DNA from 2 places in the Streptomyces sp. SCL15-4 genome. Region 2 is predicted to be linked to the other one. Evidence: riboswitches for the same ligand, from Rfam matches in the RefSeq annotation. Region 2 holds a riboswitch; the other holds the start of a gene.
The links. Region 2 has a riboswitch for ZMP and ZTP ahead of SCK26_RS04415 (bifunctional 5,10-methylenetetrahydrofolate dehydrogenase/5,10-methenyltetrahydrofolate cyclohydrolase). Riboswitches for the same ligand answer to the same signal wherever they lie in the genome.
Positions count from the first base shown of each region.

Region 1: another riboswitch for ZMP and ZTP. It lies ahead of SCK26_RS14775 (glycine hydroxymethyltransferase); the one in region 2 lies ahead of SCK26_RS04415 (bifunctional 5,10-methylenetetrahydrofolate dehydrogenase/5,10-methenyltetrahydrofolate cyclohydrolase).

Region 1 covers NZ_JAOBTQ010000001.1:3,440,595-3,444,443, reverse strand. The annotation lists gene SCK26_RS14790 (TetR/AcrR family transcriptional regulator) at 1-341, opposite strand, end outside; gene SCK26_RS14785 (nuclear transport factor 2 family protein) at 439-900, shown strand; gene rocD (ornithine--oxo-acid transaminase) at 901-2,112, opposite strand; ZMP/ZTP riboswitch at 2,215-2,303, shown strand; gene SCK26_RS14775 (glycine hydroxymethyltransferase) at 2,337-3,791, shown strand.
Region 2 covers NZ_JAOBTQ010000001.1:1,060,272-1,064,120, forward strand. The annotation lists gene SCK26_RS04400 (S-(hydroxymethyl)mycothiol dehydrogenase) at 1-711, opposite strand, end outside; gene SCK26_RS04405 (hypothetical protein) at 836-1,150, opposite strand; gene SCK26_RS04410 (nuclear transport factor 2 family protein) at 1,323-1,688, shown strand; ZMP/ZTP riboswitch at 1,756-1,836, shown strand; gene SCK26_RS04415 (bifunctional 5,10-methylenetetrahydrofolate dehydrogenase/5,10-methenyltetrahydrofolate cyclohydrolase) at 1,863-2,720, shown strand; gene SCK26_RS04420 (glycosyltransferase) at 3,059-3,849, shown strand, end outside.

The sequences.
Region 1 (3,849 bases), 2.4 Mb from region 2:
TGGACGTTGATCCAGGCGCAGCCGCGGAAGCCGGGTTCGGCGAACCACGCGGCGAGCCAGTCGAAGACGGCCAGCACCCGTTCGCGCGGTTCCGCGACGCGCTCCACGTGCGCGGCCAGGCTCTCCCGCCAGCGCCTGTCGCGCCGCCGGAGCACGGCGACCACCAGGTCCTCCTTCGTCGCGAAGAGCCGGTAGATCCGCTTCAGGGGCAGCCCGGCGGCCTCCCGGACCCGGTCCATGCCGACCGCCTGGACGCCGTGCGCGTAGAAGAGCGTCTCGGCGGTGTCCAGCAGCGTCTCGCGGTCCAGGCGGTCGCGTTCCGCGGTGGCGGGGGCGGGCATCGGGACTCCTCGTGTCTCCTTGACGTTGAGAACGGTCGTTCTCTACCTTAGCCGCACCGATGGAGAACGATCGTTCTCAACCGCCGAGGAGACCGCCGTGCCCGAAGACCGCCCGCCCTGTCCGCCGTTCACCCCCGAGACCGCCCGGCAGAAGGTCCAGGCGGCCGAGGACGCCTGGAACACCCGCGACCCCCACCGGGTGGCCCTCGCCTACACCGAGGACTCCGTCTGGCGGAACCGGGACCACTTCCTCGCCGGCCGGGAGGAGATCGTCGCCTTCCTGACCGGGAAGTGGCGCCGCGAACTGGACTACGCGCTGCGCAAGAGCCTCTGGAGCTTCCACGAGGACCGCATCGCCGTCCGCTTCCAGTACGAGTGCCGCGACACCGACGGCCGGTGGTGGCGCTCCTACGGCAACGAACTGTGGGAGTTCGACGAGCACGGCCTGATGCGCCGCCGCGAGGCGAGCATCGACGACGTGGCCATCGAGGAATCCGACCGGCGCATTTTCGGACCCCGGCCCGCCGCCGAGCACGGCATCGACCTCCCTCTGCGCTGATCAGCCCCCGGACAGCACCGCCCGCAGCTGCTCCACCGCCCACTCCAGGTCCTCCTCGCCGATCACCAGCGGAGGCGCGAGACGGATCGTCGACCCGTGGGTCTCCTTGACCAGGACCCCACGGGCCAGCAGCCGCTCGGCGATCTCCCGCCCGGTGCCCACCGCGGGGGAGACGTCCACCCCGGCCCACAGCCCCCGCCCCCGCACCGCCGTCACCCGGCCGGTCGCCGGCAGCCCGGCCAGCATCCGGTGCAGCCGCTCGCCCAGCCGGGCCGCCCACTCCTGGTACTCACCGGTCCGCAGCATCGCGATCACCTCCAGTGCCACCGCGCAGGCCAGCGGATTCCCGCCGAACGTCGACCCGTGCTCGCCCGGCCGGAACACCCCGAGCACCGCCGCGCTCGACACCACAGCCGACACCGGCACGATCCCGCCGCCCAGCGCCTTGCCCAGCACATACGCGTCCGGCACGACCCCCTCGTGCTCGCACGCGAAGGTCCGCCCGGTCCGGCCCAGCCCGGACTGGACCTCGTCGGCGACGAAGAGGACGTTCCGCTCCCGGGTCAGCTCCCGCACCCCCGCCAGATAACCGGCCGGCGGCACGATCACCCCCGCCTCGCCCTGCACCGGCTCCAGCAGCACCGCCACCGTGTTCTCCGTCAGCGCCGCCCGCATCGCGGTCAGATCCCCGTACGGCACGATCTCGAACCCCGGGGTGTACGGCCCGAAGTCCGCCCGCGCCTCGGAGTCCGTGGAGAAGCTGATGATGGTCGTCGTACGGCCGTGGAAGTTGCCGCCCGCCACGACGATCTTCGCCATCTCCGCGGGCACCCCCTTCACCCGGTACCCCCACTTCCGGGCCACCTTGACCGCGCTCTCCACCGCCTCCGCGCCCGTGTTCACCGGCAGCACCATCTCCATCCCGCACAGCTCGGCCAGCCGGGCGCAGAACGCCGCGAGCCGGTCGTGGTGGAAGGCGCGGGAGGTCAGCGTCAGCCGCTCCAGCTGCCGCCGGGCCGCCTCGACCAGCCGCGGATGGCCGTGCCCGAAGTTGAGCGCCGAGTAACCGGCCAGCAGGTCCAGGTACCGCCGCCCCGCCACGTCCGTCACCCACGCCCCCTCACCCGTGGCGAGCACCACCGGCAGCGGATGGTAGGTGGGCGCGCAGCGCGCATCGGCGAGGGCGATGAGGTCTTCTTCGGCAGCGGTCACGGACTCTCCCGGATCGGTCCGGATACGACGATGACCTCCTTCTTAACCCCGCTCGCATGGTGGACGCGGGATCTTCCCCGCCCGGCGCGCCCGGTACGCTGAGAGCCGGGCCGTGACTGGCGCGCTGGGATGGGACGGACCATCAGGGAGCGGCCCGAGCGGTAAGAGTGCCGTGCGCCTGGGCCGAACGTGAACGCTGTACGCACACCGTCCGGAGGTCCCTGATGCCCGAGAACGCCGCCCCCCTCTCCACCGAGTCCACCGCCTTCCGCGCCGCCCTCGACGTGATCCGCGCCGTGGAGCCGCGCGTCGCCGACGCCATCGGCCAGGAGGTCGCCGACCAGCGCGGGATGCTCAAGCTGATCGCCTCGGAGAACTACGCCTCCCCGGCGACCCTGCTCGCGATGGGCAACTGGTTCAGCGACAAGTACGCCGAAGGCACCATCGGCCGCCGCTTCTACGCCGGCTGCCGCAACGTCGACACCGTCGAGGCCCTCGCCGCCGAGCACGCCCGCGAACTCTTCGGCGCCCGCCACGCCTACGTCCAGCCGCACTCCGGCATCGACGCCAACCTCGTCGCCTTCTGGGCCGTCCTCGCCGACCGCGTCGAGGTGCCCTTCCTGGAGAAGGCCGGCGCCCGCCAGATCAACGACCTCACCGACGCCGACTGGGCCGAGCTGCGCCAGGCCTTCGGCAACCAGCGCATGCTCGGCATGTCCCTGGACGCCGGCGGCCACCTCACCCACGGCTTCCGCCCGAACATCTCCGGCAAGATGTTCGACCAGCGCTCCTACGGCACCGACCCCGCCACCGGCCTGATCGACTACGACGCGCTGCGCGCCCAGGCCCGCGAGTTCAAGCCGCTGATCATCGTCGCGGGCTACTCCGCGTACCCCCGTCTGGTGAACTTCCGGATCATGCGCGAGATCGCCGACGAGGTCGGCGCCACCCTCATGGTCGACATGGCCCACTTCGCCGGCCTGGTCGCCGGCAAGGTCCTCACCGGCGACTTCGACCCGGTCCCGCACGCCCAGATCGTCACCACCACCACCCACAAGTCCCTGCGCGGCCCGCGCGGCGGCATGGTGCTGTGCGACGACTCCCTCAAGGACCAGGTGGACCGCGGCTGCCCGATGGTCCTCGGCGGCCCGCTCCCGCACGTCATGGCCGCCAAGGCCGTCGCCCTCGCCGAGGCCCGGCAGCCCGCCTTCCAGGACTACGCCCAGCGCATCGTCGACAACTCCCGCGCGCTCGCCGAGGGCCTGACGCGCCGGGGCGCCACCCTCGTCACCGGCGGCACGGACAACCACCTCAACCTGATCGACGTCGCCACCTCCTACGGCCTCACCGGCCGCCAGGCCGAGGCGGCCCTGCTCGACTCGGGCATCGTCACCAACCGCAACGCCATCCCGGCCGACCCGAACGGCGCCTGGTACACCTCCGGCATCCGCGTCGGCACCCCCGCGCTGACCACCCGCGGCCTCGGCACGGCCGAGATGGACGAGGTGGCGGCCCTGATCGACCGCGTCCTGACCACCACCGAGCCGGGCACCACCAAGTCCGGCGCCCCGTCCAAGGCGAGCCACGTCCTGGACGAGAAGGTCTCCCAGGAGATCGCCCGGCGCGCCACGGACCTGGTGGCGGGCTTCCCGCTGTACCCGCAGGTCGACCTCGGCTGAACCGTCCCGCACGAGCACGGGGAGCCGCGCGACCGACTTGCGCGGTCGGCGGTTCCCC
Region 2 (3,849 bases):
GGCGTCGGTCTCCTTGGAGTTGACGGTGTGCGTGGCGCCGAGGCTCCGCGCCGTCTCCAGCTTGCGGTCGTCGATGTCGACGGCGATGATCCGGCCCGCGCCGGCCAGCTTCGACCCGGCGATGGCCGCGCCGCCGACACCGCCGCAGCCGATCACGGCGACCGAGTCGCCGCGGCCGACGTCGCCGGTGTTGATCGCGGCGCCGATGCCGGCCATCACCCCGCAGCCGAGGAGGCCCGCGACCGCCGGGGACACGGCCGGGTCGACCTTGGTGCACTGGCCGGCCGCGACGAGCGTCTTCTCGGCGAAGGCGCCGATGCCGAGCGCCGGGGACAGCTCCTGGCCGGTCGCGGCGAGGGTCATCTTCTGCCGGGCGTTGTGGGTGTCGAAGCAGTACCAGGGCCGGCCGCGCAGACAGGCCCGGCACTGCCCGCACACCGCGCGCCAGTTGAGGACGACGAAGTCTCCCGGGGCGACGTCGGTGACGCCCTCGCCGACCGACTCCACGACACCGGCGGCCTCGTGGCCGAGCAGGAAGGGGAAGTCGTCGGAGATGCCGCCCTGCTTGTAGTGCAGATCGGTGTGGCAGACCCCGCAGGCCTGGACGCGTACGACGGCCTCGCCGGGCCCCGGGTCCGGCACCACGATCGTCTCGATCCGCACGGGCTCGTCCTTGCCCGGTGCGATCACGCCGCGTACTTCCTGCGCCATGGCCTGTCCCTTCATCGAATGCCTTCGCCGACGACCCTACGACGCGACCGATCGGTAGCGGGACGGATCACGCACATGATCGCGCATCCTTCCGGCCGCCGTCGGCCGCGGCGCGGGCCGGGTGTCAGCGGAGGCGGACGGGAACGGCGTTCACCAGGCCGAGCACGGGCGCCGCGGGGGCGATGACCTGCTCCAGCTGGTGCAGCTGGTTCAGCTCGCGCAGGTGCCTCAGCTCCTGCACCTGGTCGCTGACCTTCGGCACGCGGTCCCGGTGCGGGGCCGGGATGTCACCGGCGGTGAGCGAGTCCAGCGCGGACAGCGCGCCGAACTTTCCGATGAGGGGCGCGCCGGTGGTCGCCGCGCCCGCCTGCGGTGCGGCGAGGCCGGCGATCCCGGCGGCCAGACCGACGGCGGCGGCGATGCGTCGTGTGGAGATCATGCCCTCAGCAACGGCCCGGGGCCCGGGCCGGACACGGGCGGCGGAGCCGGCTCACCCGTGAGGTGGAGCGTGCCGCCCGCGCTTGCCGGGGCCGCCGGGGCGGAGGAGTCTCGACAGGGGGACCCGTGCGGCCCGCTCGTGGCCGGGCCGCGGGCGCCTGAAGGAGGTCACCATGACTGATGCGACGGGCTCCGCCTTCGACACCGAGACACTGCGCCGGGGCATAGAGGGCAACACCGGCAACACGCTGCTGTCGCTCTACGCGGACGACGCGCGGATCCGCATCGTGGACCGCGACCACCAGCCCAGTCACCCCACGGTGCTGCGCGGCCGGGCCCAGATCGCCGAGCTGCTGGACGACATCTACCACCGCGACATGACGCACCGGCTGGAGCAGTGCGTCATCCAGGGTGACCGGGCCGCCTACAGCGAGTCCTGCGAGTACGCGGACGGCACCCGGGTCGTCGCCGAGTCGATGCTCACCCTGCGGGACGGCAGAATCGCCGACCAGCTGGTCATCCAGGTCTGGGACGACTAGACGACCAGGCCCGGCCGGTACCGGAGGAAGGGCGGCCCGAGGGTCGTACACACACTCGGTTACGCTGTGAGCGGGCCGTGACTGGCGCTGAGGTGGAGTACCACCGGGGAGCGGTCCATTGAGACAGCCGCGCGCCTGGGCGACAAGAGCCGATCCAGCCCAGGAGTGTGCAGCATGACCCGGACCCAGGCCGCCCGTCTGATGGACGGCACCGCGCTCGCCCGCCGCATCGTGGAGGAGACCGCGCGCCGGGCCGCCGATCTCACCGGCCGCACCGGCACCGCGCCGTGTCTCGCGACCGTGCTGGTCGGTGAGGACCCGGCGTCCGTGACCTACGTCCGCATGAAGCAGAACCGCTGCCGCAAGGCCGGCATCACCTCCCGGCACGTCGCGCTGCCGGCCACCACCACGACGGACGGTCTCGTCGGCACGCTGCGGGAGTTGTCGGCCGATCCGGGCGTGCACGGCATCCTGCTCCAGCATCCGGTGGGCGACCACATCGACGAGCGGGCCGCGTTCGAGGCGATCGCGCCGGAGAAGGACGTGGACGGTGTCACCTTCGCCTCGTTCGCCACGATGAGCTTCGGACTGCCGGGCTTCGTCTCCTGCACGCCGGGCGGCATCGTGCGGTTGCTGGACGAGTACGGCGTCGACCCGGCCGGGAAGCGGGCCGTGGTGGTGGGCCGCAGCGCGATCCTCGGCAAGCCGGTGGGCATGCTGCTGCTGGCCCGGGACGCGACCGTGACGTACTGCCACTCGCGCACCCGGGACCTGTCGGCGGCGGTCCGCGAGGCCGACATCGTCGTGGCGGCGGTGGGCCGGCCGCGGCTGATCCGGGGGCAGGACGTCAAGCCGGGCGCGGTCGTGATCGACGCGGGCTACAACCCGGGGAACGTGGGCGACGTCGACTTCGACTCGGCCGTGGAGCGGGCCTCGCTGATCACGCCGGTGCCGGGCGGCGTCGGCCCGATGACGATCGCCACGCTGCTGGAGCAGACGGTGACGGCCGCGGCCCGGCAACTCGGGGCGTAGGGGCGACGCGGGACCGGCGCGTCCGGGCGCTGTGGTCCCGCCGTACCCGGGGATGACGCGGGTGAAGGTGGTCCGCGGGCCGGGGACGGCGCCGGCGCGCGCGTCTAGGAGCAGCATCCGCCGGGTGCCCTCGCCGCCGCACGCGCGGGCCCGGCCCGGACGGCCCGAGGCCGGGTCCCGGCGCCGGCCGGTACCGGGCGCCGCGCCCGCGCCTGACGGCCCACTGCCGGCCGGTGTCCGTTGACACGGGCGTGTGGACGTGTACCGGACAATCACGCGGGCGCACGGGTGCCGGAACGGCGGAACCGGTCATACTGGCCGGCGTGCGTGTTGCGATCATGACGGCGGGTTCCCGGGGCGACGCCGCCCCGTACACCGGGCTCGGGCACCGGCTCGCGCTGGCCGGGCACGACGTCACGCTGGTCACCCACGGCCGCTTCGAGCCGCTGGTGGCGGGGTCGGGGGTGCGGTTCCACCCGCTGCCGGTGGATCCGCGGGCGGAACTGGAGTCCCCGCGCGGCCGGGGCCTGCACCGCAGCGCCAGCGGGCCCGGGAAGCTGCTGCGCGTGGTGGAGCTGGCCCGGCACGTGGTGGGACGGATGACCGAGGATTTGCTCGACGCGGCGCGGGACAGTGACGTGCTGCTGCTGTCCGCCTCGGTGGCCCCGCTCGGGCACACCATCGCCGAGGGACTGCGGCTGCCCAGCCTGGGCGTGTATCTGCAACCGCTCACGGCCACGCGGGAGTTCGCTCCGCCGATGCTCGGCGGCGGGGCCTGGGGCGGGGCGGTGAACCGGCTCGCCGGGCACGGGGTGGGCCTCGCCGTGGAGCATGTCTTCTCCGGTGCCGTGCCGGCCCTGCGCGCGCGGCTCGGCCTGCCCCGGCTGGGCACCGGTGCCGCGCGGCGGTCCCGGGAGCGGCGGCACTGGCCGGTGCACCACGGCTTCAGTCCCTTGGTGGTGCCCCGGCCCGCCGACTGGCGGGCGGGCCTGGAGGTGGGCGGCTACTGGTGGCCGTACGACACCGAGGAGCGACTTCCCGAGGACGTACGGGAGTTCATCGAGGCCGGGCCGCCGCCGGTGTTCGTCGGGCTGGGCAGTGCCACCGTGCCGGACGCCGGGCGGCTGAG